Regions from separate parts of the Oceanimonas sp. GK1 genome, predicted to be linked through region 2. Evidence: riboswitches for the same ligand, from Rfam matches in the RefSeq annotation. Region 2 holds a riboswitch; each other region holds the start of a gene.
The links. Region 2 has a riboswitch for thiamine pyrophosphate ahead of thiC (phosphomethylpyrimidine synthase ThiC). Riboswitches for the same ligand answer to the same signal wherever they lie in the genome.

Region 1: it holds a riboswitch for thiamine pyrophosphate, as region 2 does, so the genes downstream of both, thiD (bifunctional hydroxymethylpyrimidine kinase/phosphomethylpyrimidine kinase) here and thiC (phosphomethylpyrimidine synthase ThiC) in region 2, are expected to answer to the same signal.
Region 3: it holds a riboswitch for thiamine pyrophosphate, as region 2 does, so the genes downstream of both, GU3_RS11095 (TonB-dependent receptor) here and thiC (phosphomethylpyrimidine synthase ThiC) in region 2, are expected to answer to the same signal.

Annotation. Positions count from the first base shown of each region.
Region 1 is NC_016745.1:532,830-536,657, forward strand. Features, by position in the region: gene polA (DNA polymerase I) at 1-1,054, shown strand, start outside; TPP riboswitch at 1,355-1,457, shown strand; gene thiD (bifunctional hydroxymethylpyrimidine kinase/phosphomethylpyrimidine kinase) at 1,493-2,299, shown strand; gene GU3_RS02570 (putative monovalent cation/H+ antiporter subunit A) at 2,502-3,828, shown strand, end outside.
Region 2 is NC_016745.1:337,121-340,948, forward strand. Features, by position in the region: gene thiE (thiamine phosphate synthase) at 1-383, opposite strand, end outside; gene thiC (phosphomethylpyrimidine synthase ThiC) at 380-2,335, opposite strand; TPP riboswitch at 2,409-2,510, opposite strand; gene menA (1,4-dihydroxy-2-naphthoate octaprenyltransferase) at 2,937-3,809, opposite strand.
Region 3 is NC_016745.1:2,339,829-2,343,656, forward strand. Features, by position in the region: gene GU3_RS11080 (ribonuclease Z) at 1-263, opposite strand, end outside; gene GU3_RS11085 (rhodanese-like domain-containing protein) at 287-835, opposite strand; gene GU3_RS11090 (DsrE family protein) at 850-1,284, opposite strand; TPP riboswitch at 1,505-1,608, shown strand; gene GU3_RS11095 (TonB-dependent receptor) at 1,706-3,730, shown strand; gene GU3_RS11100 (lipocalin-like domain-containing protein) at 3,777-3,828, opposite strand, start outside.

The sequences.
Region 1 (3,828 bases), 200 kb from region 2:
CCTGAGCTCCACCAAGCAGCTCGGCGAGATCCTGTTCACCAAACTGGCACTGCCGGTGATCAAGAAGACCCCCAAGGGAGCGCCGTCCACCGCCGAAGAAGTGCTGCAGGAGCTGGCGCTGGATTACCCGCTGCCCAAACTGCTGATGGAATACCGGGGCCTGAGCAAGCTCAAGTCCACCTACACCGACAAGCTGCCGCTGATGGTGAATGAGCACAGCGGGCGCATTCATACCTCCTACCACCAGGCTAACACCGCCACCGGCCGGCTGTCGTCGTCGGATCCCAATCTGCAGAACATTCCCATCCGCACGCCGGAAGGGCGGCGCATTCGCCAGGCTTTTGTGGCCGAGCCCGGCTACAAACTGGTGGCGGCGGACTACTCCCAGATCGAGCTGCGCATCATGGCGCACCTGTCCCAGGATCAGGGGCTGCTGGACGCCTTTGCCCACGGCCAGGACATTCACAAGGCCACCGCCGCCGAGGTGTTCGGGGTGGCGGTGGAGCAGGTGTCTGCCGAGCAGCGCCGCCGGGCCAAGGCCATCAATTTTGGCCTGATCTACGGCATGAGTGCCTTTGGTCTGGCGCGCCAGCTGGGCATTGGCCGCAACGAGGCCCAGGACTACATGAACATCTACTTTGAACGCTACCCCGGGGTGCTGCGCTACATGGAGACCACCCGGGAGCAGGCCAGTGAACAGGGCTATGTTTCCACCCTGTTCGGCCGCCGGCTCTACCTGCCGGAAATCAAATCCAAGAACGGCGCCCGGCGCAAGGGTGCCGAGCGGGCCGCCATCAACGCGCCCATGCAGGGCACTGCCGCCGACATCATCAAGCAGGCCATGATTCGAGTGAATGACTGGCTGGGTGAGCTGCCCGAGGGCGAGGTACGCATGCTGATGCAGGTGCACGACGAACTGGTGTTTGAAATTCGTGAAGACAAGGTAGACGCCCACCGGGAAACCATCTGCGCGCTGATGCAGCAGGCCGCCAGTCTGGATGTGCCCCTGCTGGTGGAAGCCGGGGTGGGTGACAACTGGGATCAGGCTCACTAATCTGACAACAAAATAACGATAATGAAATAATATTACGTATCTCGACTTTTCTCTGCTTTCCTTCGGGAGTAGAGTGTCATCAGGTACAGAGGCAGGGTAAATCACCCTGTCACGCTTTTTGCATTTACTTCATATGCTGCTCAGGCCGCCTTCAGCCAGAATGCTGAAGGCGTTTTTTTATGCCCGCTGTTCGGCTGTACACAGGTGTTGTATACAATCCAACTCCATTTTTGTTGTTAAGTTACATTTTTGTGAGTGAATGCGTCGACTGGCATTTGGCCAGTGGGCTGGGTATTATCGTGCGATTGGTCGGGGAGCCGAAAGGCCGAGACGGCAGTGATATGCCGAACCCGTTGAACCTGATCCAGTTAACACTGGCGTAGGGAACCGATGGCCGATGGCCTTGTGGTTTTCACGCCTTACAAGGACCATAAGGACATGCACAGCAGCAAAGCCATTATTCTTTCCATTGCCGGCTCCGACAGCGGCGGCGGCGCCGGTATTCAGGCCGACATCAAGGCCATCTCCGCCACCGGCGGCTACGCCTGCTCGGTGATCACCGCCATTACCGCCCAGAACACGCAGCGGGTGACCGCCGTGCACCCGGTACCCCAGGAGATCATTCGTGCCCAGCTCGACGCCGTGTTCAGCGATCTGCCGGTCATGGCGGTGAAGGTGGGCATGCTGGGGGATACCGACACCATCAATACCGTGGCCGACGCCCTGGAACAATACCGGCCACAACACCTGGTGGTGGATCCGGTGATGGTCAGCGCCAACGGCGACATGCTGCTGGCCCCCGAGGCGGTGGATTGCCTCAAGCAGCGGTTGCTGCCGCTGGCGGACGTGATCACCCCCAACCTGCCGGAAGCCGCCTGCCTGGTGGAACGGCCGGTGCCGGCGTCACTGCGTGAGGTAGAGCCCCTGCTCACCGCCCTTAATGAGCTGGAGTGCCGGGCGGTGCTGCTCAAGGGCGGCTTTCTGCAACAGGAGCCGCGCAGTCCCGACTGGCTGCTGCACCATGGCGAGGTGCGCTGTTTCGACACCCCCAGAGTGATCACCGCCAACACCCACGGCACCGGCTGTACCCTGTCCGGGGTGCTGGCTTCCTACCTGGCGCAGGGCCTGACACTGGAGCTGGCGGTGGCCTCGGCCAAGCACTATATCGAGCGGGCCATCGAGGCCGGTGCTCACTTGAAAATCGGCCAGGGCCGGGGCCCGGTGGAGCACTTTTTCGCCCGCTGATCCCGGCATTAGTGTCCCGGTTTGCTTGCGTCCGGCCGGGGCGGCTTGTAGTATGCGTATCGCTAATAATCAATAAAAAATGGATTAACTTCCTGATAGTTAATCCAATTATGTTCACTGCTATAGTCTGCATTCAGAGTCTCTCCTTTCATCTTCGCCGATCCTGACGCCCCGTTCACGGGCATGAAAAGGAGCCTTGCGTATGCTTGTTGCCGTATTGGCAGGTTTTGTTCTGGCCGCCCTGGTGCCGCTGTTAAGTCCCCGCCTCGGTCGGCATATCGGCGGGTTTCTGGCGGTGTTGCCGGCGGCGCTGTTCGGTTATTTCGCCAGCTTCTGGCCCCGGGTCACCGGCGGTGAAGCGGTGCAGTTTCACTACGACTGGATCCCCAGCCTCAATATCAGCCTGAGCTTTCTGCTGGATGGCCTTGGCCTGATGTTCGCCCTGCTGATCACCGGCATCGGCACCTTCATTCTCATCTACGGCGGCCGCTACCTGGAAGGCAACAAGGACAGGCACAAGCTGCTGATGTACCTGCTGGCCTTTATGAGCGCCATGCTGGGGGTGGTGCTGTGCAGCAACCTGATTGGCCTGTTCGTGTTCTGGGAACTCACCAGCATCACCTCCTACCTGCTGATCGGTTTTAACCACGAGCAGGAAAAGGCCCGCAAGGCGGCGCTGCAGGGACTGTTCGTCACCATGGGCGGTGGCCTGGCACTGATGACCGGGCTGATTATGCTGGGCTGGATGGCCGGCAGTTTTGAGCTGACCGAGGTGTTGACGCAAGGGCCGGCACTGCAGCAGCACCCGCTGTTCCTGCCGATGATGGGCCTGGTGTTGCTGGGCACCTTTACCAAGTCGGCCCAGTTTCCGTTCCATTTCTGGCTGCCCAATGCCATGGCCGCGCCCACCCCGGTGAGCGCCTATCTGCATTCGGCCACCATGGTCAAGGCCGGGGTGTTTCTGATGGCCCGGCTGCAACCGGTGATGGCGGGCAGCGAGGCCTGGCTGCTGACGCTGTCGGCGGTGGGCGCCCTGACCATGACGGTGGGCGCCGTGATGTCGGTGTGCAGCACGGATCTCAAGCGCATTCTGGCCTTTTCCACCATCATGGCCCTGGGCACCCTGACCTTGCTGATTGGCATCGGCACCCCGGTGGCGCTGAAGGCGGCCATGGTGTTCCTGCTGGCCCATGCCCTGTACAAGGGGGCGCTGTTTATGGCCGCCGGCACCCTGGATCACGCCACCGGCACCAAGGACGTGCGCGAGCTGGGCGGACTGCGCCCCCACATGCCGCAGACGGCGCTGTTTTTGTGGGTGGCGGCGCTGTCCCTGGCCGGCATTCCGCCGCTGTTCGGCTTTATCGCCAAGGAGCTGATGTTTGAGGCGGCCCTGGGGGCCAGCGCCCTGTCCACCCTGCTGGTGGTACTGGCGATGATCACCGCCGTGTGCATTGTCGCCGCCAGCGCCCTGGTGGCCATCAAACCCTTCTGGGGTGACCACAAACCCACACCCAAAACGCCCCATGAGG
Region 2 (3,828 bases):
ATGGCCGGCAGCAGGTTGGCCTCGGCCATGGACTGGCCGGTGCTGGCGATGGCCACCGGATCCAGCACCACCCAGGGCTGCCACTGGCGGCGGTATTCTTTCAGGTAGCGCGCCAGCACCTCGGCCCGCAGGCCGCCGGGCAGAAGGCCAATCTTGATGGCGGCGGCCTGCATGTCGGTGGCCAGGGACACCAGCTGGCTGGTAAAGGCCTGCATCAGCACCGGCTCCACCATGGACACCGAGACCGAATTTTGCGCCGTGATGGCGGAAATCACCGAGCAGCCGTGGCCGCCCAGTGCCTGAATGGTGTGCAGGTCGGCCTGAATGCCGGCCCCGCCGCCCGAGTCGGAACCGGCAATGGTCCAGACGATGGGTTTGGTCATAGAGATTCTCGCTCCAGTTTGTCGGCCTGGTGATACAACTCACCGCCGCGTTTCTTGAATTCTTCCGACATTTTCGCCATGCCGGCCTGCACCAGCTCGGGCTGGCCGTCCATGCCCACCAGCTGCACCTGAATGTTGTTCTCCAGGCTGGCGGCGTAGTCACGCACGTCCTGGGTGATCTTCATGGAGCAGAACTTGGGTCCGCACATGGAGCAGAAATGCGCCACCTTACCCGATTCCTGAGGCAGGGTCTCGTCGTGGTATTCCCGCGCGGTTTCCGGATCCAGGGCCAGGTTGAACTGGTCGTTCCAGCGGAACTCAAAGCGCGCCTTGGACATGGCGTTGTCGCGGATCTGGGCGCCCGGGTGGCCCTTGGCCAGGTCGGCGGCATGGGCGGCGATCTTGTAGGTGATCAGGCCCTGTTTGACGTCTTCCTTGTTGGGCAGGCCCAGGTGCTCTTTGGGCGTCACATAACAGAGCATGGCACAGCCGTACCAGCCGATCAGCGCGGCGCCGATGCCGGAGGTAAAGTGGTCGTAGCCCGGGGCGATGTCGGTGGTCAGCGGGCCCAAAGTGTAGAAGGGGGCTTCATGGCAGTGCTCGAGCTGCTCTTCCATGTTGCGCTTGATCATGTGCATCGGAATGTGGCCGGGACCTTCGATGATCACCTGCACGTCGTATTCCCAGGCGATTTTGGTCAGTTCCCCAAGAGTGTGCAGTTCGGCGAACTGGGCCTCGTCGTTGGCGTCGGCGATGGAGCCGGGACGCATGCCGTCACCCAGGGACAGGGAAACGTCGTAGGCGGCACAGATTTCGCAAATTTCGCGGAAGTTCTCGTACAGGAAGCTTTCCTTGTGGTGGGTCAGACACCACTTGGCCATGATGGAGCCGCCGCGGGACACAATGCCGGTCACCCGTTTGGCGGTCATGGGCACATAACGCAGCAGCACGCCGGCGTGAATGGTGAAATAGTCCACGCCCTGCTCGGCCTGCTCGATCAGGGTGTCGCGGAACACTTCCCAGGTCAGGTCTTCGGCCACGCCGTTCACCTTTTCCAGCGCCTGGTAGATGGGCACGGTACCGATGGGCACCGGGCTGTTGCGCAGGATCCACTCACGGGTTTCGTGAATGTAGCGGCCGGTAGACAGGTCCATAACGGTGTCGGCACCCCAGCGGGTGGACCACACCAGTTTCTCCACTTCTTCCTCAATGGAGGAAGTCACCGCCGAGTTGCCGATGTTGGCGTTGATCTTCACCAGGAAGTTGCGGCCGATGATCATGGGCTCGGCTTCCGGGTGGTTGATGTTGGCGGGAATGATGGCGCGGCCTTCGGCCACTTCCTTGCGCACGAATTCGGGAGTGATGTTTTCCGGCAGGTTGGCGCCGAAGTTTTCGCCCGGATGTTGCTTGAGCAGCAGTTCGTCGCGCACCCGCTCACGGCCCATGTTTTCACGGATGGCGATGTATTCCATCTCGGGGGTGATAATGCCGCGACGGGCATAATGCATCTGGGTCACGCACTGACCGATCTTGGCCTTGCGCGGCTTGGGCAGGTGCTCGAAACGCAGGTGATCCAGGCCGTCGTCGGCCATGCGCTGCTGGGTAAAGTGGGAAGTGGCGCTGGCCAGCTCGACCGTGTCGTTACGTTCCAGGATCCACTGCTGACGCAGCGGGGGCAGGCCCTTGCGCACATCGATTTCGGACTCGGGATCGCCGTAGGCACCGGAAGTGTCGTACACGGGTACCGGTGCATTGGGTTCAAAGATGGGGTTGTCTTCGCTACCGCCCTTGAAGCTGTCGGCCAGGGCGATTTCGCGCATGGCGACTTTTATATCCGGGCGTGAGCCTTCAAGATAAATGCGGGAGGAATTCGGAAAGGGTTCGCCCTTCAGGTTGTGAATGTATTCCTGGGCCTGGCTGCGAACTTCACGACGGTTTACTTTGGTTGACATAGCAATCTCACTTTTATCCATAGGGTGAAAATGCTTGTCGGGAGTGTTGATAAAGAACTGCGTACATCCGGTGGCGGGTTCTTTACTTGCTTCCCTTCGCAGGTATTAGCCTGATCAGGTTCAACGGATCCCGCTTTCGCGGTCTCAGCCCAAAAGGGCACTCCGACAAGATGGTCGCAGTATAACCAGACCAAGTTCACAAAAGCAAAGGCGTTCTCCGGCCCGTCCACAGCCGAAAACGTACCGGGCGCTTACTTTTTTGCATAAGGTGGCTGATGGCACACGGCCTGATGTTCCTCTACCAGAAGCAACAACAGGGTTGCCTCCACCGACACGCTGCGAGTACCTCCATGTAGCGCTCAGCAAATGCCATCCATGGCATTTGATGGTCGGTTACGGCAATCCCTGCTGCTGCTTCGAGCAACATCGGTGTTGTCTGCTTGCTGTCAGTCAGCTCCATACATTCCAAGGAGGGCAAAGGGTGTCTGCTTCGCCGTGCCCTTTGCGCCATGGATGGCGCAACGGAGCCCCCATGGAAGGGTTTACGGCGTGCCGGAGAAGCAGTGCCCTTTGGCCGACGACAGTGCACACCCCCGCAGGTTCAGGCCGTTACCAACCCCAATGCCAGCCCGGCGGTCAATACCAGGGTACCCTTGGCGGTGAGCGCCAGTGCCCGGTTCAGCTCGGCGCCTTCACGGGTTAGCACCAGCTTCAGCCCTTGGGCCAGTGGCCACAGCCCCGCCAATGCCAGATATCCCCAGCCGGTCATCAGCCGCTCGCCCGCCAGCAGGGCCAGCGCCAGCACCGCGCCCTGCCAGGCCCGGGCCAGGGGCAGCCCCAGCCGCAGCGCCAGGGTGTGCTTGCCGGCCAGGCGGTCACCGTCCAGATCGCGAATGTTGTTGATGTTGAGCACCGCCATCGACAGCAACCCCGCCACCAATGCCGCCCAGCCACCGGTGGCGGTGAGTTCGGGCCGCATCAGCCAGCCGGTGCCGAGCACCGCCACCGGGCCGAAGAACACAAACACCGCCGCATCTCCCAGCCCCGAGTAGCCGTAGGGCCGCCGGCCCAGGGTATAACCCAGCGCCGCCAGCACCGACAGCGCTCCCAGCAGCAAAAACCCGAGCCAGGCGGCCAGGTTGCTGCCCAGCGCCAAGGTCAGCAGCGCCAGTCCGCTCGCCATTGCCAGCCCCACCACCCATACCATGGCCCGGCGCAGCTGCGCCGCCGTGACCCGCCCCGAGGCCAGCACTCGGGCCGGCCCGATGCGCTCATGGCCGTCGGTGCCGCGCAGACCGTCGCCGTAGTCGTTGGCCAGGTTCGACAATATCTGCAACAGCAGCGCCGTGAGCAGCGCCAATGCCAGCACGCCGGCATGGATGGTGCAGGCAGACGCCGCTCCCAGCACAATCGAGGCCACCGCCAGCGGCAGGGTTTTGGGGCGAATGGCCAGCAGCCAGGTCGTCAGGGGCATGAAAACAAATTCCCTCTTG
Region 3 (3,828 bases), 1.5 Mb from region 2:
GTCAGCGGCGCGGTGCGGCCGTTCAGCCCGGCGCTGGCCAGCAGGCCCGGCAGGCCGTAGCAGTGATCCCCGTGCAGGTGGGTGATGCACACCGCCTGCAGCCAGTGCAGCGACAGCGGCGCCTGCAGCAGCCGGTGCTGGGTGCCTTCGCCGCAATCCACCAGCAGCCAGGACTTTGTCTTGTGCCGGCGCAGGGCCAGCGCCGACAGGCTGCGGGTTTTGGTGGGTGTGCCCGAGGAGGTGCCCAGAAAAATCAGCTCCATGGTGGGTTTGCTCGCAAGCCTGCTTACTGTGGCCGCTGCAGTTTGTCCGGGCTCAGACGCGGGCTCCAGGGCAAGCCCTCGTTCTGCCAGCCATTCACCAGGCGAAAACCGGTTCGCTCGCCTTCCTTGATGGCATCCCCCTGAAAGCCGTGCACCACGTAACGGGCGTTGGAAAACCCATGCTCCCGCAAAAATTCGGCGCTGGGCAGGCCCCGCTCGCTGCCGGAGCGGCACATGGTGATGACGGTGGCGGTTTCATCCAGGCCGCGCTCGGCCAGGGCCGCCTTGATTTGCTCAATAAACTGCGGATTGCGGTATAACCGAAAGCGCTGGTTGTCTTCATCCCACTGGCTGCGATCCACCAGCAGATAGGGCACGTTGACATCCACCTCGTTGGTGCCCCCTACAAACATGATCTCCACCGGATCGCGCACATCCACCAGCAACACCTGATCGTTGTCGCGGTTCTGCTCATAGGCCTGGCGGGCACTCAGCCCCAGTTCGTCGCTGCTCGCCCAGGACGGCAGTGCCAGGGTCATGGCCAGCAGCGCCGGCGTCAGTACTTTCCACATGGTTGCTCTCCTTTTTAGAAGCTGAATACCCGTACATCGTCCGCCGTCATCATGGCGGCCATCTCGGCCGGCGTGGCGACCTCTACCTGTTCGCGCAGATCCGTCTTGTCGTATTCGCTGTTGGGCAGATAAAGCGCGCACACGCTTACCTTGCCGCCCCCCTGCTGCAGCTTGCTCATCAGTTGCTCCGGGGTGACGTTGTTTGGCTTCAGCGGCGCACTGCTGTATCCGTTAATGGCCAGATCCCCGGCCTTGTCGCACAGCAGCACCTTCACCTGACGGCCCTGCTCCTGCATGGCATTGCCCAGCACCATGGCCATGCCCTGCACCTGGGGCGCGGCACTGGTGACCAGCAGCAAGACCTTTGACTCTGCCGCCTGAGCGGCACTCGCGGCACTGATGCCGGCCCCCAGGGCCAGCGCGGCCAGTATTTTTCTTCCTTTTTTCATGATGAGCACTCCGTTTAATTAAGGCAAAACTAATATAAGATTATTCTTATGTAGATGTAAAGTCGGTTCATCATTCAAAAAGCATAAGCATGGCTCACTGCCGCTGTCGCAATGTCCAGGTGGATTCGGTCAACACGTGACCGCACGTCAGTACCAACCCTCGATTCTTGTCGACCTTTATGCCTGAATGCGTATAATTCCGCTCGCCTTATAACCAAGGCCAAATCCTAAGGGGTGGCAACCCATTGCCTGAGATGCGCCGTGCGCGAACCCTTTGAACCTGATCCGGTTGATACCGGCGTAGGAATAGGAAGCTCACAACGCCCTGCCCTGCTCGTATTGCTACCGGGTCTTCGCACTGAAATGGAGATATAAAGTGCCAAGACTGAACCCTGTTGTCCCCTCTGCCTTAACCCTGGCCATGGCAGCCGCTCTGCCGGCCCAGGCCGCCGATAACTCTGAATCCGTCTACACCCTGGCCCCCGTACTGGTGACCTCGAGCTTTCGGGAAGATACCCTGCAGGACACCGCCGCCAGCGTGAGCGTGCTGAATGAAGAAAGACTGGAGCAGCCGGGCAAGGATCACCTGGAAGACGTGCTGGCCCAGGCCCCCAACGTCAACCTGAGCGCCGGCGCTTCCCGCGGCAAGTTTTATCAAATTCGTGGTGTGGGCGAGCGCAGCCAGTTTATCGGTGTGGTCAACCCGTCCGTTGGTGTGGTGGTGGACGGTATCGACATGAGCGCCATGGCCGGCGGCGCCACTCTGCTGGACGCCCGCCAGGTGGAAGTGCTGCGCGGCCCTCAGGGCAGCCTGTATGGCGCCAACGCCCTGGCCGGCCTGATTAACATTCGCGCCAGTGAGCCCACCAAGACCACGGAAGGCAACGCCGAGCTGACCCTGGGGCAGTACAACACCCGCAACCTGAGCGCGGCGGTGGGCGGCCCGCTCACCAACAAGGTGGGCTATCGTCTTGCCGCCCAGCGCAACCTGAGCGACGGTTTCATCACCAATGATTATCACCATACCGATAACACCAACAACATTGACGAGACCCTGCTGCGTAGCAAATTCCGCATCGAGGCCAGCGAGGATCTGGATCTGGATCTGAGCGCTTTCTACGCCAATATCGACAACGGCTACGACGCCTTCTCCCTCGACAACAGCCGCCATACCCTATCCGATCAGCCGGGCCACGATCGCCAGAAAACCCTGGCCCTGTCGGGCACCGCCAGCTGGTATGGCCACAGCGCCTATACCCTGCAAACCTCGCTGGCGGTGAACCTAAGCGAGCTGGAATACGGCTACGACGTGGACTGGGCCAATCCCGGCCTCGGCGGCTACAGCGCCACCGACAACTACCAACGGGACGAGCGCGGTGCCACCGCCGACGTGCGCTTTATCTCCACCGAAGAGTCCGCCCTGTTCGACGGCCGCACCGCCTGGACCGGCGGCATTTACTTCTTCCACCGCAGCTCGGATCTGACCCGTCACTACACCTACCTGCCCGCCGGTTTCACCAGCGAGTATGAAGCCAACCGGATGGCCACTTACGGCGAGCTGGAAACCGTACTGACCGACAAGCTGACCCTGATCAACGGCCTGCGGGTGGAGCAGGATCGCACCCAATACAGCGACAGTGACGGCAACGGCAGCGATCCCGTCGACATGCTCTGGGGCGGCCGGGTCGCGCTCGAATACCAGGTGGACGACAGCCAGATGTATTACGCCCTGATCTCCAGGGGCTACAAGGTCGGCGGCTACAACGCCACTGGCAACCTGCCCAACGAGCTGCGTGACTTTGATGCCGAAACCCTGTGGAACTACGAAATCGGCGGCAAGCATAGCCTGCTGGACGACACCCTGCACACTCAGGTGGCCCTGTTCTTCCAGCAGCGGGATGACGCCCAGATCAGCGCCTACCGTAACGTGCTGCGCCCCGACAATTCCACCGACTACATCGACTACACCGCCAACGCCGAGCGCGCCTACAGCTACGGCCTGGAAGCCCAGGCCCAGTGGCAGGCCAGCGCCGCTCTCGAGATCTACGGCAGCCTGGGGTTGCTGGACACTCGGCTGGAAGAGGCCGGTGCCTACTTTGACGGCCGCGACGCCGCCCACGCCCCGGAATACCAGTTTGCCCTGGGCGCCAGCCTCGACCTCGGCAGCGGCTGGTTCACCGGCCTGGATGTGGAAGGCAAGGACACGTTCTACTTTTCCGACAGCCACGACGCCCGGTCCGACGCCTACGCCCTGCTCCATGCCCGTTTCGGCTACCAGCGGGACCACTGGAGCATTACCCTGTGGGGCCGTAACCTGACCGACGAGGATTACGCCGTGCGCGGCTTCCAGTTCGGCAACGACCCGCGCAAGGGCTACGTCACCGAAGACTACATTCAGCTGGGCGCTCCCCGCCTGTTTGGGGTGACCACCCGCTTGATGTTTTAACTCCCCGCAATTCCTTTCATAGAGGCCGGGTGACGATGTCACCCGGTCAGTATCCGGTCATTTCCAGATAGCCCTGACCGCGGGGCGCACCGCTGGCG